DNA from 3 places in the Aliirhizobium sp. YIM B11859 genome. Region 3 is predicted to be linked to each of the others. Evidence: predicted binding sites of a transcription regulator. Region 3 holds the regulator's gene; each other region holds the start of a gene.
The links. Region 3 encodes PhoB, which activates phosphate uptake and scavenging genes when phosphate is short. Its sites were predicted from a motif close to TGTCATNNANCTGTCAT; they were not measured.

Region 1 (7,602 bases), on a different contig from region 3:
GACGACTTCAACAAGCGCCTTCTGGATCAGTTCGTTACCGGCAATCACGTTGCGGCTTTCGAACATGTTGGTCGTGCCCTTCATGTCCGACACGAACCCGCCTGCTTCGCGGATCAGCACGAAACCGGCCGCCACGTCCCAGGGAGAAAGATCGGTTTCCCAAAAACCGTCGAGACGGCCTGCAGCCACATAGGCAAGATCGAGTGCCGCAGCCCCCATCCGGCGAACGCCGGCCACTTCGCCCATCACATGGCGCAGCTCGACGAGGAACTTGCCGTGATTGCCGCGACCGAGATGCGGCACGCCGCAACCGACGACACAGTCCGACAGCACGCGGCGGGCAGCCACGCGGATACGACGGTCGTTGAGGAACGCGCCACCGCCCTTTTCGGCGGTGTAGAGTTCATCGGTTGCCGGATTGAAGATCACGCCGGCAACGATCTCGTCATTGCGCTCCAGCGCAATCGAGACGGCGAACTGCGGAATGCCGTGCAGGAAGTTGGTCGTGCCGTCGAGCGGATCGACGATCCAGCGATGCGCGCCGTCGGTGCCCTTTTCCTCGCCGCCTTCTTCACCAAGGAAGCCATAGGTGGGGCGCGCCTTCAGCAGCTCGTCGCGAACGATCTTTTCAGCCTTCAGGTCCGCCTGGGATACGAAGTCGCTCGGCCCCTTGACGGAAACCTGCAGGTTCTGCACCTCACCGAAATCTCTGGTAAGCGATTTTCCTGCCTTCAAGGCAGCCTGCACCATGACATTGAGAAGTGCTGAACGGGCCATTTTCGGAATCCTTGAGCCCCGAAACCGGCTGACCGGGAGAGCGGGCTAGACTGATTTTATTGATTGGGCGGCTTCAAGACCACAGATTGTCGGTAAATTCAAGTCGTCAGGCCAACAGCTGGTGTTGTCATTCGCCGCACGGCCTGCGAAAGGAGAGAAAACTTATCCAGGAGACCATCATGTTGCGCATGCCCATTCCGTTTTTCATCAGTGTCGGCATGCTTATCACCATGACCTTTCTGTCTGTCGGCCTGTGGGCGGCGCTGCCGCCCGAAACCATGCTGCCGACCCATTTTGACCTGGCCGGCAACGCCAACAGTTTCGCCCATCCGGCGATGGCACTCTTCCTCCTGCCGGCAGCGATGCTGTTCGCCATCTGCGTTTTCGTCATCTCGCCGATGATCAAGCCGAAGGCACTCGACAGGCCTGGCCTCTACGCCGCCATCTGGCTGTTCGTCGTACTGGCCATGGCGCTTGGCCACGGCCTGATCATCCGCCAGGCGCTTTTCGCCCTCCAGCCCGCCTGACGCAGGCCTCAGTTCCGCCGGAACCTGTTGGCGGCGGCGATCGCCTGTTTCTGCTGGTCGTCGTTGATGCCGAGATAGAAGTCCTCAAGTCCGGCATCCTGCAGGCCTGCCCGCCGTGAAAGCACATACCACTTGGCTGCCTCGACCGGGTCGGGTCGCGTGCCGAGCGCATTGATATAGAGATAGGCGAGTTTGTTCTGTGCCACGACATTGCCGCGCAGGGCGGCAATCCTCAACCACTCGAAACCCTTGTCGTAATCGCGATCGCCGCCGACCCCGTTGACATACCAGATCCCCATATCGAGCTGAGCCGTGTCGTAACCGGCTTTGGCAGCGCGCTGGAGCCATTCCCGCGCCCGCGCCCGCTTTTGCGGTGAGACCGTCTTGAGGGTATTATAAAGCTGGGCAACGGCATATTGCGCATCGGCGACGCCCTGCAAGGCAGACTTCTCGTAGAATGGCAAAGCCAGTTCCAGGCCCCTGTCACCGGGATTTTCGGAGATCAGGATCTGGCCCCAATTGAACTGGGCTGCCGAATTTCCCGCCTCGGCAGCGCGGCGCATGTAATCATCGGCCTTTTTCTTGTCCACCGGCACGTCGCGGCCCCGCATCAGCAGAAGCGCGTATTCGAACATCGCCGCGGGATCGCCCCGCTCGGCTGCCTGCCCGTACCAGAAGGCCGCCGATCTGGCATCGCGTCCGATGCCGAGCCCCTTAGTCATCATTTCTGCGACAAGCGTCTGGGCGGAAGCATCCCCCTTCTGGGCCCGTTCGAGCGCCATTGCCAGCGCCGTCACATAAAGTCCGCGCTGGTAGGCGCCATAGGCATCATCGACCGGACCGTTATATGCCTTCTCCGGCGGCAGCGGCGGCAATGTCGCGTCCATGCGCTGGTAGAGCTCGACGCCACCGGAAGGCACGATCCCGTCCGGCTGTTCCTTCTGTTCCATCTTGCCCGCCCCCGGTTCGAGGGGACGCGTCACGACGCGGCTGGACTGGGCATAAGCCGGCGCCCCCGCGGCAACGACGCCGGCGGCAAGAATTGAGAAGATTGCGGCGATCGTCAGCGGTCGTGACGAAGGAATCGGGGTCGATGGCATGCGAACCATCAATCCCCAAACCGTGGCGCTTTTTCGTCCAGCAGAAGGTTGACGCTCGCGACCACCGCAGCGGCGCCTTCGGCGGCGTCGAAGACCGCAGCGCGGAGCGCAACGAATTCGGCACCGCTCTCGGCAGCAACAACCACCGATTCGGCATCATTGCCGCCCATCACGATACAGGGGATTTCAATCATCGATGCCCACCATTCGGCCAGCGCCACATTCTTGGGATGTGCTTCCGGCTTGATGTCACCGTCGAATCGGCCGAAGAAAATATAATCTGGGCGAACCTCGCCGATTTCGAGGGCCGCATGCCGTTCCGCCGCACCGCCGGCACCGACGATCAGCTTCGGCGAGAATTTCTCGATAGCCTCGCTCAATTCCTCGGTCGAGCCAGACAGATGAAGTCCATCCGCCTTGACGCGGCCGGCAACCCGGCTGTCGCCGGCAATGATTGCGGCGGCACCGGCCTCCTGGATGATCGACACCAGAGCTTCGGCCCGCTTCTGGAACGCCTGATCGTCGAGCGCATATTGCGGCAGGATCACGGAGGCGACGTCGCCGCCCGAAAGCGCCTCGCCAAGAAGCTTCGCCTGGTGGTCGGCATCGGCCTCATCCGGGACGATCAATACGAGGCGGCAGCGGTTTTCCGGTTCTGTCATGTTCTTTCCGATCATTTCCACCGTCTGGCGGTGCAGTACCGCATGGCACTTATCCGCTCTGGTTTTCTTGCGCCAATTCGATAAACCGGACGGATTGAAGGATCAACCACCTCCCGCGACGCTCACCGATGATAGACCTCCCCAGCCTTTCATTCTTTGCGGCCGCCGTTCCAGCCGTCATGCTGGTCGGCCTGTCGAAAGGCGGCATTGGCGGAGCGATCGGATTGCTCGGCGTACCATTGATGTCGATCGCCGTCGATCCGGTACAGGCGGCCGCGATCTTTCTGCCGATCCTCATTCTCATGGATATCGTCGCGCTCTGGTCCTGGCGCAAATATAACGAACCGAAGACATTGCTGATGATACTGCCGGGCGGCGTCATCGGCATAGCACTCGGCTGGGCGACTTCGGCCTATGTCTCAGACAACGCGTTGCGGCTGGTGATCGCCTCCGCCACCATTCTCTTCACGGTCCGCTATTTCTGGCAGGTCTACGGCCGGCGGGGCGCGATCACTGCGCCGCTTCCCCACCGGCCGGTGGCCGCAACGTTCTGGGGTGCATTGTCGGGTTATGCGAGCTTTGTTGCCCATGCGGGAGGCCCGCCATTCCAGATCTATGTCCTGCCGATGCAGCTCGATCCGAGAAAATATACGGGTGCCAGCATCCGTTTCTTCGCCATCGTCAACGCGGTGAAGGTGATCCCCTACTTTTTTCTCGGCGCGCTCGATGCAAAGAACATGACATTGTCGGCAACGCTGCTGCCTGTTGCGCTCGTCTCCACCATGCTGGGTGCCGCCATCGTCAAGCACCTCAAGGCGGAAACCTTCTATCCCATGACCTACGGATTGGCTTTTCTCGCCGGCCTCAAGCTGCTCTGGGATGGGCTCCCGTTTTGACCATCAGCAGGCCCAAGGGTGGAAATCTCGGTCCGTGAAATAGGCCCTGAAACGATTCTGGCCGTGGCCCACATGAACCACGACCAGAAAAGGTTGGATTTTTGGGCCGCCCTTGGATCTCTTCCAAAACACTGAGATCGGCGGCAGGCTCTATTAGCTGTGCTAGTGGCGCGTCGTCACCTTAAGCCGCTGCATCTGGTCTTTGATACGCAGCTTGCGGCGCTTCAGGTCCGCTATTTCCTGGTCGTCGGAAGAGGGAGACGAAAGAATCGTCTGGAGCTCTTCCTCAAGAGCGCCGTGCTTCTTTTCAAGCGATGCTATATGAGCCTGGATGGTCATGTGGCATGTCCTTCCTTATTGCCTGCTCCGGCCGTCCCATCGGCCAAAGCTTCAGGTTTACGAAGGAAGTGTGACACGATCCGAACCGTTTGTCGAAGGAGATTTCGTGGTTTCAAAGTGGCAAATTCATGACTTGAGCTAACTTCCAGTTAACGCGGTTTGGTGATAGGAGCTTGCGGATTAAGCCGGGCCGGGTCACAAGCCCGGATCGATATGGGGACTTGAAGACATGGCTGATCAGGAACAGGCGGATGTCCGGCTGGCGCTGGCAAAGTTCCGGCAGGAGCACGAGGATTACGACGCCGCGATCAACGCCATGATAAAGGTCGGCTGCGATGCGTTGCGCGTACAGCGCATGAAAAAGAAGAAGCTGGCCATCAAGGACAAGATGACCCAGCTCGAAGACCAGATCCTTCCCGACATCATCGCTTAGGAACGTCACCATGGCCGAGACACCGCCCGTCGCCATCATCATGGGTAGCCAGTCCGACTGGGAGACCATGAAGAACGCTGCCGAAACCCTCGATGCCCTCGAAATCGACTACGAGGCGCGCATCATTTCAGCACATCGGACGCCCGAACGACTGTTCAATTTCGCCAAGAGCGCACGCGATGCAGGTTTTCAGGTCATCATCGCCGGTGCCGGCGGGGCCGCCCACCTGCCCGGCATGGCCGCCTCTATGACGCCGCTGCCGGTCTTTGGTGTTCCCGTCCAGTCCAAGGCCCTGTCCGGCCAGGACAGCCTCCTGTCGATCGTCCAGATGCCGGCCGGCATCCCGGTCGGCACGCTTGCGATCGGCCGGGCTGGCGCGGTCAACGCCGCATTGCTGGCCGCCGCCGTCCTGGCGCTCTCGGACGAAGACATCGCCTACCGGCTGGACGAATGGCGCGCTCGCCAGAGCGAAGCGGTCGCCGAATACCCCATGGATGAAGCATGAGCATGCAGACGATCGGCATTATCGGCGGCGGCCAGCTTGGCCGCATGCTGGCCATGGCGGCAGCCAGGCTGAACCTGCGCACCATCATTCTCGAGCCGCAGGTCGATTGCCCGGCAGCCCAGGTCGCCAATCAGCAGATTACTGCGGCCTATGACGATCCCGCAGCACTCGCCGAACTGGCAAAGCTCTGCGACGTCGTCACCTATGAATTCGAGAACGTGCCGGTCTCCGCTGCCGAAACGCTCGAGCGTTCCGTGCCCGTCTACCCGCCGTCGAAGGCGCTGGAAGTCGCCCAGGACCGTCTGGTCGAAAAGCGCTTCCTCAACGATTGCGGCATCGAGACGGCCCGTTTCCACGCCGTCGACAGCCAGCAGGATCTGGAAACAGCACTTGCCGATTTCGGCGGCAAGGGCGTGCTGAAAACCCGCCGCCTCGGTTACGACGGCAAAGGACAGCATGTCTTCCGTTCGACCGGCGATTCGCCCGCAGGCATCTATGAGGCACTTGGCTCGGTTCCGCTGATTCTCGAAAGCTTCGTCCCCTTCGAGCGCGAGATGTCGATCATCGCCGCACGCGCCAAAGACGGCACGATCCGCTGCTACGATCCGGCGGAAAACATCCACCGCAACGGCATCCTGCACACATCCACCCTGCCCGCCAGCATTTCGGACCAGGCTGCGGCAACAGCCCTTGAGGCCGCCGAGAAGTTGCTTGCGGCGCTGGATTATGTCGGCGTCATCGGCATGGAATTCTTCGCCATGGCCGACGGCACGCTGATCGCCAACGAGATCGCCCCGCGCGTCCATAATTCCGGCCACTGGACGGAGGCTGCCTGCGTTGTCTCGCAATTCGAGCAGCATATGCGTGCGGTCGCCGGTTTCACACTCGGTGATCCGAACCGCCATTCCGACTGCGTGATGACCAACCTGATCGGTGACGACATTCTGGCGCTACCGGATTGGCTCGCCAGAAAGGACGTGCTCGTCCACCTCTACGGCAAGGCCGAAGCCCGTCCGGGCCGCAAAATGGGGCATGTCACCGAATTGAAGGGCCGTAAAACATCGTCATAAGGTTGACACGCAAGACGCCTCGGGTTATCTGCACCCCAACCTGAGGCGCGCCCCTTATCTCCTGACTAGGCGGCGCGCTTTCGATTGTTAGAGACAAGCGGCTCTATGAGCCCACAGACTGCTGGACCAGTACAATGAAGATCAAGAACTCGCTTAAGGCGCTGAAGGCTCGTCACCGCGATAACCGTCTGGTTCGCCGCAAGGGCCGCATTTACATCATCAACAAGCAGAACCCCCGCTTCAAGGCCCGCCAGGGCTGATTTGGAGCGCCGGCATTCGTCGGCGATCAAATTGTCGATAGCGCGACAATTCTGCTTTGACCTTTGGCGCATCCGGATTAGCTTATCCGGATGCGCTATTTGCTTTTAAGCACTCCGATTCTGATCCTGGCCGCCTTGGTTTCGGCAGCCTACGCACAGGCACCGCAGGACGCGCCGGCCGCGGCCCCGCAAGCATCGGCGACAGTGCCGACTGCCACAACCAATCCGACCACAAAGCCGATCGATGCGCTCTTCGACGCCCTGAAGCGCGAGCGCAACCCGGAAAAGGCCCGCGGCATCGCCAACCAGATCATTGCCGACATCAACGATTCGGACAGCGCGACGGTCAATTTGCTGATGCAATGGTCTGCCGATGCGATCAAGAAGAAGAACACCGCGGCGGCGCTCGATTTCCTCGATCGCGTGACACTGATCGATCCCGCCTATACCGAGGGCTGGAACAGACGCGCTACGCTGCATTACACGATGGGTGATACCCGCAAATCGATGGCCGACATTGCCGAGGTTCTGAAGCGCGAGCCCCGTCACTTCGGGGCGCTTGCCGGGATGGCGGGCATCCTGACGGAAGCCGGAGACGATCAGCTGGCGCTGAAGGCCTGGGAGCGATATCTGGAGGTCTATCCCGCCGATCGGGATGCACAGGAGGCGGTGAACAAGCTGTCCGAGAAGATCGCCGGCAGCCGCACTTGAGCTATTCCGCGGCCCTCCCTGCATGATCCCCGCACTGGCCTTTCTTGCAATCCTTGCAGCCGTTTTCGGTTTCACCGCGTGGCAGTCGGCACGGATCGAGCGGCGCTTTCCCAACCACGGCGAACTGACTGATATCGGCGGATACCGGATCAATGCGCTGCACCTGCCCGGACCGCCTTCACCGACACTCCCTCCGATCGTCTTCATCCATGGCGCCAGCGGTAACCTCCGCGACCAGGAAACAGCGTTCCGTAGCGCACTGGAAGGCCGCGCCGAACTTCTCTTCATCGACCGTCCCGGCCACGGTTATTCCGAGCGTGGC
Region 2 (7,602 bases), on a different contig from region 3:
TCACATGTCCTGGCGCATGGCCGGGGCAATGATAGACCTCGAACAGATGGTCGCCGAAGGAAACCGTATCGCCCTCGACGAGCCAGCGGTCGGGCACCAGATTGCGGGCCTCCATCGTCACGCCGAAGGATTTTGCCTGGGTTTCCAGACGCTCCAGCAGCGGCAGGTCATCGTGATGCGGGCCGACCACCGGCACGCCGAGACTTTCGCGCAACGCATCCGCGCCTCCGGCATGGTCGATATGCCCGTGGGTGATCCATATTTCACGGATTGTCAGATTGTTCTGGCGGATCGCCTCTTCGATCAGCGAGACGTCGCCGCCGGGATCGACGACAACACCTTCGCGCGTTTCGTCATCGAAAAAGATCGTGCAGTTCTGCTGAAACGGAGTGACGGGAATGATCCCGGCTTGAAGTTTTCCCATGATCCGCGGCCCTATTCTGTCGTCATGCCGGGTATAGCGGTCACTGACAGATAAAGCAGCCCGAAAAGATCATTCGGATGCAACGACCATATAGCGCGAGCCGGCTTCGACCGGAGGCGCAAGAGATGCGGTGGCGATCAGCAGCGCGCAGACGGCAAGTTTGAGCGTGATGACGGTGACGAACACGGCACGCAACGGATGCGGCTTCGACTGCGTCATCGTGATCGGCGGCAAGGCGGAGTAAGTCTGCGCGGAATAGGTCTGCATGATGATGTCTCCCATCTCTCTGCCCCATCAATGATCGCGGAGCCATAAGGTTCCCGCGAGCGTGGCGAGGCCGCCGCGCGGCGATCGGATGGGTCGGCTGGCATGCCATCCCGCAAGCCATCGAAAATCCGACGAAATCTGTTGATTGTTCAAGCGGATCGCGCTTTATCGGGCGTGACGCAATGCGGATGCAATACAATTGGAGCGGCAGTGGAGCCGACGAGGTTGCTCCGCGCCATAGAAAGGATCGGCACGTGTCTCGATCAATGGCGGCCAAACCCGCCAGAAATGCCCAACCGCCTATGCCGACGGTCGACGAGAGCCTGATCGATTTCGAAACGATCGAGCAGTTCTTCTTTGCCTATCGGGACTTCATCTCCGATCCCGACGCCATTCTTGCCCGTATCGGCATGGGGCGTGCGCATCACCGGGTCGTCTATTTCGTCAGCCGGCAACCCGGCCTGATGGTCGGCGATCTTCTGGAAACGCTGCAGATCACCAAGCAGAGCCTCTCGCGGGTCCTCAAGCACCTGATCGAAGCCGGTTATATTCGCCAAATGGCCGGCGCAAAGGACCGCCGGGAACGACGCCTTTATCCGACATTGGCCGGCCGCGAACTTGCTCTTGCCCTATCCGAGCCGCAATCTTTGCGCATCGCCCGTGCCATGCAGGAACTGACGCCGGACAAACGCGAGGCGGTGAAGGAATTCCTTAAAAAGATGCGTGGCCGCGACGAAAGCCTGCCGCCCGCCGACGACGACGCGTAGGATGCTGATCAATGACGAAAACACCACCTTCGGACGACGCGCCTCATCTCCTGATCGTCGATGACGACAAGCGCATCCGCGACCTCCTCAATCGCTATCTCAGCGAACAGGGGTTTCGCGTCACTGTCGCGGGAGAGGCCGCAGAAGCCCGCCGCAAGCTCGAAGGTCTGCATTTCGATCTCATCATCCTCGATGTGATGATGCCCGGCGAATCCGGCCTGTCGCTGACCAGATCGCTCTACGAGAAAAAGGCCATCCCGGTCATCCTGTTGACCGCGCGGGTGGAAGCCGATGCCCGCATCGAGGGACTGGAAGCCGGCGCCGACGACTATCTGGCAAAACCTTTCGATCCGCGCGAACTGGTGCTGCGCATCAACAACATCCTGCGCCGCAGCGCGTCCGAGACACCGAAGATCGAACAGGTCATCTTCGGACCATTCACCTTTTCCATTGCCCGCAAGGAATTGCGCCGGGCAGCGGAAACGATCCGCCTCACAGACCGCGAACAGGAGATCATGCTTCTGTTTGCCATGCGCGCCGGCGACACCATCCCGCGCCATGAACTGATCGGCGACGATTCCGATGTCGGCGAACGGACCATCGACGTCCAGATCAACCGCCTGCGGCGAAAGATTGAGGACGACCCGGCCAATCCGGTCTATCTTCAGACCGTTCGCGGCATCGGCTACCGGCTGAGCATCGACTAGCGCAGGCCTCCCGGAAACGCTCGCCGTTTTCGGGACAGGGAAATGTGCAGGAACAAGCACTAAGGCACGACAGGCGAACCTGAAGGATCGCAACGGGCTTTAGGCCGAGGACCTCGGCAACTGGAGCAGCAATGGCCTTTTTCGACACGCTGAGGCAGAACGTGGCAGCATTCAGCCTTCCGGGCTGGCGCCCCTTCACGCGCTGGCTGCGCCGTCGCCTGCCGACCGGCCTCTATACCCGCTCGCTGATCATCGTCATCTTGCCCATGCTGCTTCTGCAGACCGTGGTGGCGGCCGTTTTCATGGAACGGCACTGGCGGCTTGTCACCGAACGCCTGTCTGAAGGTACGGTGCGCGATATCGCCGCCATTATCGAGGTCATCCGCGCCTATCCGCAGGACAGCAATTACGACGCCATCACCAAGATCGCCGACGACGCGCTGGAGCTGACCATCGCGGTCGAGGAGAACGGCCAGTTGCCGCCGCCGCGTCCCCGGCCCTTCTTCGCCATCCTGGACGGTATCCTCTCCGACCAGATCACCCAGCAGATCAAGATGCCGTTCTGGCTCGACACGGTCGGCGACAGCCGGCTGGTCGAGATCCGCATCAAGTTCGACCAGCGGGTATTGAGGGTTTTTGTCCGGCGCGGCTCCACCTATGCCTCCAACACCCATATCTTCCTCGTCTGGATGATCGGCACGGCCTTCGTCCTGGTGGTCATCTCGATCCTGTTCCTGCGCGGCCAGATCCGCCCCATACAGTCGCTGGCGATCGCCGCCGAAAATTTCGGCAAGGGCCAAAAGACGGAGGGATATTCACCCCGCGGCGCCGATGAAGTCCGCCGCGCCGGCCTTGCCTTCATCCAGATGCGCGAACGCATCGAAAGGCAGATGGAACAGCGCACCGCCATGCTGGCCGGTATCAGCCATGACCTGCGCACCATTCTGACGCGCTTCAAGCTGCAACTCGCCTTGGCGGGCGACAAGCCGGAACTCTCGGGAATGACCGAGGACGTCAACGACATGCAGTCGATGCTGGAAGGATACCTCGCCTTTGCCAAGGGCGAGTCGGAGGAGGATTTCGGCACGCTGACGCTCAGCGACCTGCTCGAGCGCTTCCGCAACGATTTTCAGCTGCGCGGACGCGAACTGTCCTACGAGATCGAAGGTGGCGACGAAATCGCCGTCCGTCCGAATGCCTTTACCCGGCTCGTCGGCAATCTCGTCTCGAACAGCGAGCGTTACGCAAAAACGCTCCATATCCATGCCCGGCACAACGCCAAATGGCTGACGCTGACGCTCGATGACGATGGTCCGGGCATTCCGGCAGCTTCCCGCGAAGACGTATTCAAGCCCTTTTACCGGCTCGACGAGGCGCGCAATCTGGACAGTTCCGGCACTGGTCTTGGCCTGGCGATCGCCCGCGACATCGCCCGCGCCCATGGCGGCAACGTCACGCTCGGCGACAGCCCGACGGGCGGGCTGAGAGCCGTCGTGCGCATTCCGGCCTGACAGTCCCGTGCATTCTTCCGACGGCAGGGACTAAACAACCGGATCTGCCGCATCAACCTGCCAGGCGGGCAGCGGTCGAACCTTGGGGGATGTCCCCATGCTGGTTTCCCTTATGGAAGGGACCAGTGCGGAACGGCGACCTTCCGCAGGATTGGGGATACGTAAAAATCAACCAGCCTATCCACTTCGAACGGCAATAGCCCGCAGTCAACCGATGGTCCCTCCAAGACTTTGCGGAACGATCCCCGGCCATTTACTCGGCTGTTTCCACCCCCCTCACCGGTACTGTTGGTTCAGCAAATGAGTTTGAAAGAACAGGAGTAGCTCAGAATCGAGCGTTTTTTGAAACGCTACCCGATCGAAGCCCGGAAGGTCGGAACATATCTCGAGTTTTTTTGCCCTCAACGCCTCGCTGCACGGCCGCAGGAACGAATAGTGTTGGGCACCTGTCACCTCCTGCACCTCCACAACATTGGAAAGCGTGCGACTGAGATACGCGACATTGCTCTCAAAGGGGACAACGACGTCCTTCTCACCGCCCCAGAGTTTGACAGGTATTTTTACTTTACTCAGGGACGCTGGATCGAAGGCAAAGGCAAATCCCGGGGAGGCAAGAGCAGCTGCCTTTATCCGCTCGTCGTGGTGCCAAGTCGAGACGGGCATCGCCGCAGCCTGCGGACTTGATAAAAAGGACGCTACACCCTGCTTGCAGACCCCCTCCTCTGGATCGGTTTTGCAGTGCTGGGCGAAAATCGCCCAATTGGGAACCCCGCCGATAGCAATCAGCCCGGTAAAGCCACCTGCCGAAAAACCGTAAAAGCCAACCTTTGACTTATCAAGATGATCGCGACCGGCCCATTCATCGAGAACATAGTCGAGAACATGACTGGTCACTATCGGACGACTTGTCATCTGACGCCCAGCCCTATCACTACTGTCTTTGTAGTTGTCACCTGGGTAGGTCAGTGACACGGCGACGAAACCTGCCTTTGCAAGGGCCATGGCAGTATCTGCACGATCGCCAAGCCATCCAGCGCTACCGTGAGAAAAGATAACCAACGGCAAGTTTGCGCCAGCCACCTTACCGTCCAGAGCCGCGTTTTGTAGAACGGAGCCGACAGAGATCGCAGTGGGAAGGGAAACACTCGGATACCAGATGCCGATTTCAATCGGGCGGCCCGCGTCGTCGGGTATTGAGAACAATTGGAAACCGACGGCAAATGCGGGACAGGCTAGCGCCACAATGAATATCGACACAACGATTTTCAAAAATACGCGCATCTGAGCCTTCCGAAACCACCGGAAGCACTATGGCGGCAGCTCTTGCAATTTGAAAGTGTGGAACATGGAAAAGTCTCGATGCGTTGAACCACTGCGCTTGTCTGCTTCTGCCGCATCGCTTCAAAACCGACATCACCCTTCCATCCTTTTCGAAGAACGGCGTCACACACTCTTCATCGTCCCCGGTTAGGCAGACCGAAATCCGGAGACTGTCGATGAACGTTGCGCCACAATCACATCGCCCCAAAATAGCCGAGACGGTGATGGATCCGAGTGCGACAGTGAAAGGGTCGAGCATTGGAAAATGCTGCGAGATCCTGGCCGATACATCTCTGCATGCGACGGAGCTTGGGGATTATTCCTATCTCGGGCCACGCTGCATGGTCGCGGACGCAACGATCGGGAAATTCTGCGCCATTGCGGCAAATGTCAGGATCGGCGCGCCCAATCATCCGATGGACCGCCCCTCCATGCACCGTTTCACCTATTGCCCGGAATATTATGCGCCGGACGCTGTGCGCGACCAGACTTTTTTCGACCAACGCGGCAGCGACCGGGCGATTATCGGCAACGATGTCTGGATCGGCCATGGCGTGATCGTCCTGCCCGGCGTCACTGTCGGAAACGGCGCTGTGCTGGCGGCAGGCGCAGTCGTCACCAGGAATGTCGAGCCCTACACGATCGTCGGCGGCGTGCCAGCCAAATTCATCCGCGAGCGTTTCCCGCCGTCCATCGCGCAAAGGCTGACATCGATCGCCTGGTGGGATTGGCCCTTCGAGACCATCATGGACCGGCTCGGTGACTTTCAATCCAGCGACATAGAGGCATTTTGCACCCGTTGGGCCTGAAACCGATCCGCGAACATCATCCTTCGGACAGGTTCGAGTCTAACACCATTTTGTGCAGACTATTTTCAAGGCTGACATTGTGCACGACGATGATCTTCCGCTGAGCGAGAGCTTAATCCATGACCTGCTATTGCAGCAGGTGCCGCAATGGGCAAACCGACCCATGCGCCGGATTAACTCCTCTGGAACGGACAACGCCCTGTTCCGGCTTGGCGATGACCTTGTCCTGAGGGTCCCCCGGCGGGCATCGGCTGCAGCTCTGTTGTCGAAGGAGCTGGACTGGTTGCCGCATCTCGAAGGCCTTCCGCTCTCGACACCAAAGCTGCGATATCGTGGACACGCCGACTTCGGTATCGAATGCCAGTTCGGGATATTCGACTGGATGGAAGGCGAGATCGCCACCCCGGAAAACATCGAAAACATGGAAGATGCAGCCGTTTCGCTGGCGACGTTCCTAAACGCTCTTCATGGAAAATCGACAGACAACGCACCGGTGGCCGGACCGATCAACAATCGTCGAGGCATTCCCCTCGCCGAGATGTCCAGGCTCACGCTGCAAGCGATCGAGACGGTTTCGGACGAGGTCGATGAACACGCGGCACGCGATATCTGGCAGGCTGCCGTTTGCGAAACATATCTTGCTCCGCCCGTATGGCTGCACGGAGATCTCAAGGCAGACAATCTGATCGCCACCGGCGGAAGTCTCAGCGGCGTCATAGACTGGGGCCTGTCGGCGATTGGAGATCCCGCTGCAGACTATGCGGCGGCATGGTCTTGGGTATCCCCTTCCGCCCGCGGTAAATTCAAAGACATTTTGGAACTGAGTGAAGGGGATTGGCGCCGAGGCAAGGCATGGGCGCTTTACGGCGCAGTCATTGCGCTGAGCTACTATCGTGACGGCAGGAATGAACCGCTCTGCCAGCAATGCCGACTTACGTTGTCGCGGCTCGGTCTGTTGCTCTGACAGACCGGGAGGCTTCGCGCTCCCCTATCGGCTGGAGAGTATCGACAGGCCCTGGCGGATCACATCATCTTCCTGCCATTCGGCACGCCCTGTTCGACGCAGGCGAGCACGATCGCTCCGTTTTCGTCCTCGAAGCCGAGGGTGAGCACTTCCGAGCGAACCGGGCCGATCTGGCGCGGCGGAAAATTCACCACACCCAGCACCTGCCGGCCGACCAGCGTCTCCGGCGTGTAGTGAACGGTGATCTGGGCGGAGGATTTCTTGATGCCGATCTCCGGGCCGAAATCGATCTTCAGCTTGAAGGCCGGTTTGCGGGCTTCCGGAAAAGGTTCTGCCTCGATGATGGTTCCGACGCGGATATCGACCTTTTCGAAGTCACCGTAGCTAATCTCGTCTGCCATGCCTGCGCTATCCTGCCTGTTCAGCTTCCCAGTTCTTCCGCCCGCCTGCGCGCGGCCGCAATCGCCGTGTCGAAGATCGGCTGAATACCGTCCTCGGCCATCAGCACGGCAAGGGCGGCGGCGGTCGTACCGCCCGGCGAGGTGACGTTCTTGCGAAGCTGGGCAGCCTCGTCCGGGGATTGGTGCATCAATTCGCCAGCCCCAGCGACAGTTTCCCGTGCGAGCCGCATGGCGAGGTCCGCCGGCAGGCCAAGTTTGCGACCTGCCTCTGCCATGCACTCGACGAGATAAAACACATAGGCCGGCCCGCTGCCGGAAACGGCCGTGACGGAATCGATATCGGTTTCCGAGGAGACCCATTCGACCGGGCCGCTGACGCGCAGCAACTGATCGACGGCCTCGCGCTGGGTGCTGGTTACATGCGCATTGGCG
Region 3 (7,602 bases):
CCGGACGCTTGTCGGGATCTGTTCCGACTGACGGAAATATACGCCGGCGATCTGCTCCAGCGACGAACCGTCAAGCGGGACGATGCCCTGATAGGGCTGCATGCCCTTGCCCTGATCGATGGTGAAGGCGAGCACACCCTGACCGAGAAGCTCGGCCGGAGACATCCGCCCCTCCTTGATCGCCAAAGCCAGTGCATCTTCGTCGTAACGGGCATAGGCGCGCAACGCATCCGGCGACGAGAAATCGGCGACGAGAAGATCGACCGGGCCATCGCCCTTGGTCTGGACGGTAAACTTGCCTTCGAACTTCAGCGAAGTGCCAAGCAGTGCGGTCAAAACAGCCGCTTCGGCGAGAAGTCGGGCAACCGGCGCCGGGTAATCGTGCCGAGCGAGAATCGTGTTCAGCATCGGCCCCATCTGCACGGCACGGCCGCGCACATCCAACCCTTCGACCTGGAAGGGTACGACCTTGTCGTCTCCTGCAAAGCGGAGATCGTTCAGATCCACAGTCGCTTCCGCCATCATTCTCTCCTTAGCGCCGATAGCACGACCTTTTACACAAACGGCGTGCCAAGCGGAACCGCTGGCCGCCGGAAAAGGTCTCGGCAATGTGTGTTGAAGCGCCAGAGGCTGCCTTTGGCAGACGTCCAGCGCGCCGGAAAGCCGACAAATGGTGTGGCTTTCCGCTCAATTCAAGATCAGGTGAGGAACCGGCTCAGACGGCGCCGAAACACCAGGCCAGAATGGACTTCTGGGCGTGAAGGCGGTTTTCCGCCTCGTCGAAGACGACCGACTGGGGACCATCGATCACGGCATCGGTGACTTCCTCGCCGCGATGAGCCGGCAGGCAGTGCATGAACAGCGCGTCGTCATTGGCACGCTTCATCAAGGCCTCGTTGACCTGGTAAGGCTGGAAGATGTTGTGGCCGCGCGCCTTGTGCTCCTGGTTCATCGAAACCCAGGTGTCGGTGACGACGACGTCTGCGCCATCCACGGCCTTTTCCGCATCATGGCTGAGCATGATGTTGCCGCCATTGTTGCGTGCCCAGTTGAGGATCTTGTCGTCAGGCTCGGACCCCATCGGCACCGCCATGTTCATGCGATAGCCGAAACGGGCCGATCCCTCGACCAGCGAATGGAGCACGTTGTTGCCGTCGCCGGTCCAGGCGATCGTCTTGCCGGCAACCGGTCCGCGATGTTCCTCGAAGGTCATCAGGTCTGCCATGATCTGGCAGGGATGTGTGAGGTCGGTCAGCGCGTTGATGACCGGGACGGTGGCATGCTCGGCCATTTCCATCAGCCGCGAATGATCGGTCGTGCGGATCATGATCGCATCCACATACCGCGACAGGACCCTCGCCGTATCGCCGATCGTCTCGGCGCGACCAAGCTGCATCTCCGTGCCCGACAGGAACAGCGTCTCGCCGCCGAGCTGGCGCATGCCGACATCGAAGGAAACGCGGGTTCGGGTTGATGGCTTTTCGAAGATCATCGCCAACATCTTGCCGGCGAGAGGCTTGTCTGCCGTGCCGGCCTTGGTCGCCTGTTTGCGCGTCTTTGCATCATCGAGAATGGTGCGAAGATCGGCCGACGAAACGGCGGAGAGATCGAGAAAATGCTTCGGTGATGCCATTACCTGGTTCCCTAACGAGGGAACCAGAAAAGGCGCCCTCTCCCTTGACCCTTAAGCGGATCTTTTCAGCTGTTCTGCGGAAAGCGTTTCCGCGGCCCGCTCGATGCGCGCCAAACCTTCACGCGCTTCTTCGGCGGTGACGACGAGTGGCGGCAAGATACGCACGACGTTGTCGCCGGCCATCACGGCCAGCGTCTTTTCATCGCGCATACCGGCAATCAGATCACCGGCGGGCACCTTGGCCTTGATGCCGAGCAGAAGGCCTTCGCCACGGATATCCTCGATGACCGCCGGGAACCGATCCTTGAGGGCTGCGAGGCCCTGGCGGAAGACCAGCGCGACATCACGGACATTTTCCAGGAAGCCTTCAGCGAGCACGATGTCGAGCACCGCATTGCCGCAAGCCATGGCCAGCGGATTGCCGCCATAGGTGGTGCCGTGAATGCCTGGTTTCATGCCGGAGGCTGCTTCTGCCGTGGCAAGGCAAGCCCCGAAGGGAAACCCGCCGCCGATACCCTTGGCAATCGCCATGATGTCGGGCGTGATGCCGGCCCACTCATGGGCAAAAAACTTGCCGGTACGGCCGACGCCGGTCTGCACTTCATCAAGGATCAGCAGCAGGCCCTTTTCGTCGCAGATGCGGCGAAGCTCGCGCATGAACTCCTTCGGAACGGGGCGTACACCGCCCTCCCCCTGGATCGGCTCGATCAGCAGGGCGCCGGTGTTTTCGTTGATCGCCGCGTTCAGTGCATCAAGGTCACCAAAGGGCACCTGATCAAAGCCCTGGGCCTTCGGGCCGAAGCCCTCCATGTATTTTTCCTGCCCACCGGCCGCGATCGTGGCGATGGTCCGGCCGTGGAAGGCACCTTCGAAAGTGATGATATGGAATTTCTCGGGATTGCCCTTGGAGAAGTGATAACGGCGTGCCGTCTTGATGGCGCATTCCAGCGCTTCCGCGCCCGAATTGGTGAAGAACACCTTGTCAGCAAAAGTCGCTTCCGTCAGCCGCTCTGCGAGGCGCTCCTGACCCGGAATCTCGTAAAGATTCGAGACATGCCAGACCTTCTCGGCCTGCGACTTCAGCGCATCCACCAGATGAGGGTTGGCGTGACCGCAGGAGGTAACCGCAACGCCTGCACCGAAATCGAGATATCGCTCGCCGCTGTCCGTCACCAGCCATACGCCCTCACCGCGCTCGAAGCGCAGAGGAGCCCGGGCAAAAGTGTCGTAAAGCGCAGATTCAGCCATGGCGACATCACTCCTAAGGTGTCCGGCAAAGGACATTTAAGACGTCCAGCAAAGGACATTCCAAAAAATCAAAATGCCGCCCACAGGGCGGCGGCGGCACTATCGCCACTCACCTTTTGAAAGTCAACAAAACTCGCGAAAATACGGGGGTCCGAGGCGCATTTCGGCCGCTCTTTCAGCCCCGGCTTCGAGCTGCCGATCGCTGTGACAAAAATGACTCGCCCACAAAGCAAGTTGGGGACAAACCCCAAAATCGATTCGCGGTGATTCCCGGGACTCTTGTCACGGAGTCTGCCTACCTCTAGGTTAATGATCAATTACTAGACTGCATGCGGCGGAACTAGTCACCAATAGCATAGATATAGTGCCTGTTGCGGAATGTTTTCCGCGACATTGGTGAGGGATTCTGCATGCCACCAACGTTCAAAGGCGGAGAGCGGGCATGAACTGGACGGACGAGCGCGTCGAGAAACTCAAGAGACTCTGGGCCGAAGGCCTGAGCGCCAGCCAGATCGCAGCGCAGCTAGGCGGCGTGAGCCGCAACGCTGTGATCGGCAAGGTTCATCGTCTCAATCTGCCGGGCCGCGCGAAAGCCGGTGGCACTGTTCCGACGAACCGCGCACCCAAACGCCCTGCTGCAACAACCGCTGCACGCCCTTCGAACTTCGCATCCCGCGTCGCCACCCGTACGGTTGCCCGTCCGGTCGGTGCAACGGCTGTCAAGGAAGAGATCGAATTCGACGCGGCACAGGAAATCCAGTACCGCCCGGCATCCAACGTCGTCGTTCCGATCTCGCGCAAGCTCGCCCTGACCGAACTGACGGAACGCACCTGCAAATGGCCGGTCGGTGATCCGCTGACCGATGAGTTCCACTTCTGCGGCTGCGAATCCCCGGATGCGTCGCCGTACTGCAACTATCACGCCAAGCTCGCCTATCAGCCGGTCCACGACCGCCGCAGGGCTGCATCCCGCTCCTGATCCAGGACGCGAACATCCAAAAAGCGGGCTCGATGCCCGCTTTTTTGTTTGTCCAGGCCTAACATGTCCCATCTGCAATGCAGCCTTGCCGGCTGCCGGCTTGCTGATTGACTTCGGAATCCCTATTTATGTACCAGCGAGGACGGCCTCCCCCAGCATGGGTACCAATCGTCGGGACGACCCGGCAGAACCCATGGGGTCAAAGTCATGCGCAGCACGGGCGACCGTATCCGTCACGCCATCAGCTTCGAAGTCATCGGACTGGCAATCTTCACACCGCTCGCGGCCTTCGTATTCGGATTGCCTGTGGAGCATGTGGGTGTCGTGGGCATTGTTTCGGCAACGCTGGCGACCGGATGGAACTATTTCTACAATCTGGGCTTCGATCACTTGATGCAGAAATATCGAGGCGGAACGCAGAAGGGGCTGGCGCTCCGCGTTCTGCATGCCGTGCTGTTCGAGCTCGGCCTGTTGATCGTGCTGATGCCGTTCATCGCCTGGTATCTCGGCATCAGCCTGATGCAGGCGCTGGTGATGGATATATCCTTCGCCCTGTTTTACCTGGTCTATGCGTTCTTCTTCAATATCGCTTATGACCGGCTGTTTCCGCTGCCCGAGTGGCAGAAGGAAGCGAAGGCCTGAGAACTGCCCGGCTAAACAGTTCAGCCCGAGGCGGAGGACCGCGCCCGGGCTGAAAACACAAAGGCAGGCCTGATTTGGAGATCAGGATTCCATCGAATAACCTGCACCGCGGACGGTGCGGATGACATCCTGCATGTTGGAGAAGTTGAGCGCCTTGCGCAGGCGGCCGACATGGACGTCGACAGTGCGTTCGTCGACATAGATGTCATGACCCCAGACGCCATCCAGAAGCTGCGAACGGGAGAAGACGCGGCCCGGCGACACCATCAGGAATTCCAGAAGACGGAATTCCGTCGGGCCGAGTCGAACCTCACGGCTCTTGCGGTGGACGCGGTGGGTTTCGCGATCAAGCTCGATATCGCCACAGCGCAGCACGCTGGAGAGAACCTCGGGCTTGGCGCGGCGCAGCATTGCCTTGACCCGCGCCATCAGCTCCGGCGTCGAGAAGGGCTTGACGACATAGTCGTCGGCGCCGGTCGCAAGACCACGGACCCGCTCGCTTTCCTCGCCCCGGGCCGTCAGCATAATGACCGGAAGCCGCTCGGTTTCCGGCCGCATGCGCAGTCGCCGGCAAAGTTCGATGCCGGAGACGCCAGGCAACATCCAGTCAAGGATCAGCAGGTCGGGTGTGCGCTCCTGCAGCCGGATCTCGGCCTCGTCGCCTCTCAGTATCGTTTCAACCTCGTAGCCCTCGGCTTCGAGATTATAGCGAAGAAGCACGCTCAGTGCTTCTTCGTCTTCCACGACCGCTATTCTTGGCTGCATACTCAATTTGCTCCGTCACATCACCCCAATCGGCTCCCGATCGGGGCTTACTCCGCTATGGCGCCGACCGTGTTCGACGTGTCGTCCTTCGGACGCTCACCTTCGAGCTGCGCACCTGTCGTCATGTAGTAGATGGTTTCAGCGATGTTGGTCGCGTGGTCGCCGATGCGCTCGATATTCTTGGCGCAGAACAGCAGATGCGTGCAGGTGGTGATGTTGCGCGGATCTTCCATCATGTAGGTCAGGAGTTCACGGAACAGCGACGTGTACATCGCGTCGATCTCTTCGTCGCGAAGCCTGATGATTTCCGCCTTTTCAGCCGAACGGCTTGCATAAACGTCCAGCACATCCTTGAGCTGCACCGCAGCAAGATCCGAAAGATGCTCCAGGCCGCGTGCGAGCTTGCGGGGTACACCCGTTCCCTGCACGGCGATAACGCGCTTGGCGGTATTCTTTCCGAGATCGCCAACACGCTCGAGGTCAGCTGCGATACGCAGCGTGCCGATGATTTCGCGCAGGTCGGCAGCCATCGGCTGGCGCTTGGCGATCGTGACGATTGCCTTGTCCTGGATCTCGCGTTCGGCGTGATCGAGAATGACGTCGTCAGAAATCACCTTCTGTGCAAGCGCGGAGTCGGAATTGACCAGCGCACGCACGGCGTCGCCGCACATCTGTTCCGCAAGACCACCCATCTCGGAGATGCGGCGGCGGAGATATTTCAATTCTTCGTCGTAGGCCGACAGGATATGACTTGATACCATTTTCTTGTCCTTAAGATCCGTGAAAGGCAGCAGGCGTCGGCGATCAATCAGCCGAAGCGGCCCATGATGTAGTCCTGGGTGCGCTGGTCATCCGGATTGGTGAACATCTTGTCCGTGTCGTTTTCCTCGACGAGCTGGCCGAGGTGGAACATGGCGGTGCGCTGCGAGACGCGGGCGGCCTGCTGCATCGAATGCGTGACGATGACGATCGTGTAGTTGGCGCGCAGTTCGTGGATCAGTTCCTCGACCTTGGCGGTTGCGATCGGATCGAGTGCCGAGCAGGGCTCGTCCATCAGGATGACTTCCGGCGAGACGGCGATGGCACGCGCAATGCAGAGACGCTGCTGCTGACCGCCCGAAAGCCCGGTGCCGCCTTCATGCAGACGATCCTTGACCTCCGTCCACAGGCCGGCGCGCTGAAGGCTTGCCTCGACGATCTGGTCCATATCGGACTTGCCGCGGGCAAGGCCATGGATGCGCGGGCCATAGGCAATGTTCTCGTAGATGGACTTCGGGAACGGGTTCGGCTTCTGGAAGACCATGCCGACACGGGCACGCAGTTCCACGACATCGATTTCCTTGTCGTAGATATCGTCCGTATCGAGCGTGATCTTGCCGGTGACCCGGCAGCTCTCGATCGTGTCATTCATGCGGTTCAACGTGCGCAGGAAGGTCGACTTGCCGCAGCCGGAAGGTCCGATGAGGGCGGTGACCGTGTTTTCGCGAACGTTGAGGTTCACGTCGAAAAGCGCGCGCTTTTCGCCGTAATAAACCGACACGTCCTTGCCAATCATCTTGTACGCGACTTCATTCATCTTCTTGTCCAGCGCCTTCTCAACTGCTGCTTCTGACAACATATTCATTGTGTCGATCTCCTACCACCGGCGCTCGAACCGCCGCCGCAACAGAATTGCACCCACGTTCATGACGATCAGGAACAGGAGCAGGATGATGATTGCTCCCGAGGTTCTTTCGACGAAGGCGCGTTCCGCCTCGTTTGCCCACATGTAGATCTGCACCGGCAGCGCGGTCGACGGATCGAGCGGCGTCGTCGGATAATTGGCGACGAAGGCCACCATGCCGATCAGCAGAAGCGGCGCGGTTTCGCCGAGCGCATGCGCAAGGCCGATGATCGTGCCGGTCAGAATGCCTGGCATGGCGAGCGGCAGGACGTGATGGAAGATGGTCTGCATCTTCGACGCGCCAAGGCCAAGTGCGGCCGCCCGGATCGACGGAGGAACTGCCTTCAGCGCCGCACGGGTGGCGATGATGATTGTCGGCAGGGTCATCAGCGTCAACACCAGGCCGCCGACGAGCGATGCCGAGCGCGGCAGGCCCATGAAGTTGATGAAGACCGCGAGACCGAGGAGACCGTAGACAATCGACGGCACGGCCGCCAGATTGTTGATGTTGACCTCGATCAGGTCAGTAAACCGGTTTTTCGGTGCGAATTCCTCAAGATAGATCGAGGCAGCGACACCGATCGGCAGGGCGAGCACCAGCACGATCACCATCATGTAGAAGGAGCCGATCAGGGCGACGCCGACGCCGGCTGCTTCCGGACGGCTGGAATT

Region 1: AC2GXZ_RS02360 (YdcH family protein) is a predicted target of PhoB. The motif match lies at 4,361-4,377, and genes of this name have one in related genera.
Region 2: AC2GXZ_RS04395 (DapH/DapD/GlmU-related protein) is a predicted target of PhoB. The motif match lies at 5,118-5,134, and genes of this name have one in related genera.

Annotation. Positions count from the first base shown of each region.
Region 1 covers NZ_JBXHAY010000001.1:531,593-539,194, reverse strand. The annotation lists gene AC2GXZ_RS02385 (inositol monophosphatase family protein) at 1-777, opposite strand, end outside; gene AC2GXZ_RS02380 (DUF1648 domain-containing protein) at 957-1,304, shown strand; gene AC2GXZ_RS02375 (tetratricopeptide repeat protein) at 1,313-2,404, opposite strand; gene AC2GXZ_RS02370 (thiamine phosphate synthase) at 2,413-3,066, opposite strand; gene AC2GXZ_RS02365 (sulfite exporter TauE/SafE family protein) at 3,195-3,962, shown strand; gene AC2GXZ_RS02360 (YdcH family protein) at 4,125-4,301, opposite strand; gene AC2GXZ_RS02355 (YdcH family protein) at 4,531-4,734, shown strand; gene purE (5-(carboxyamino)imidazole ribonucleotide mutase) at 4,745-5,239, shown strand; gene AC2GXZ_RS02345 (5-(carboxyamino)imidazole ribonucleotide synthase) at 5,236-6,309, shown strand; gene ykgO (type B 50S ribosomal protein L36) at 6,444-6,569, shown strand; gene AC2GXZ_RS02335 (tetratricopeptide repeat protein) at 6,660-7,280, shown strand; gene AC2GXZ_RS02330 (alpha/beta fold hydrolase) at 7,303-7,602, shown strand, end outside.
Region 2 covers NZ_JBXHAY010000001.1:941,838-949,439, reverse strand. The annotation lists gene AC2GXZ_RS04425 (MBL fold metallo-hydrolase) at 1-424, opposite strand, end outside; gene AC2GXZ_RS04420 (hypothetical protein) at 494-691, opposite strand; gene AC2GXZ_RS04415 (MarR family winged helix-turn-helix transcriptional regulator) at 958-1,458, shown strand; gene AC2GXZ_RS04410 (response regulator) at 1,470-2,165, shown strand; gene AC2GXZ_RS04405 (ATP-binding protein) at 2,297-3,676, shown strand; gene AC2GXZ_RS04400 (alpha/beta hydrolase family protein) at 3,953-4,957, opposite strand; gene AC2GXZ_RS04395 (DapH/DapD/GlmU-related protein) at 5,173-5,805, shown strand; gene AC2GXZ_RS04390 (aminoglycoside phosphotransferase family protein) at 5,969-6,769, shown strand; gene AC2GXZ_RS04385 (tRNA-binding protein) at 6,829-7,170, opposite strand; gene proC (pyrroline-5-carboxylate reductase) at 7,191-7,602, opposite strand, start outside.
Region 3 covers NZ_JBXHAY010000002.1:719,889-727,490, forward strand. The annotation lists gene AC2GXZ_RS09690 (Hsp33 family molecular chaperone) at 1-522, opposite strand, end outside; gene argF (ornithine carbamoyltransferase) at 716-1,633, opposite strand; gene AC2GXZ_RS09700 (acetylornithine transaminase) at 1,685-2,881, opposite strand; gene AC2GXZ_RS09705 (GcrA family cell cycle regulator) at 3,324-3,860, shown strand; gene AC2GXZ_RS09710 (PACE efflux transporter) at 4,068-4,502, shown strand; gene phoB (phosphate regulon transcriptional regulator PhoB) at 4,584-5,267, opposite strand; gene phoU (phosphate signaling complex protein PhoU) at 5,315-6,028, opposite strand; gene pstB (phosphate ABC transporter ATP-binding protein PstB) at 6,076-6,891, opposite strand; gene pstA (phosphate ABC transporter permease PstA) at 6,904-7,602, opposite strand, start outside.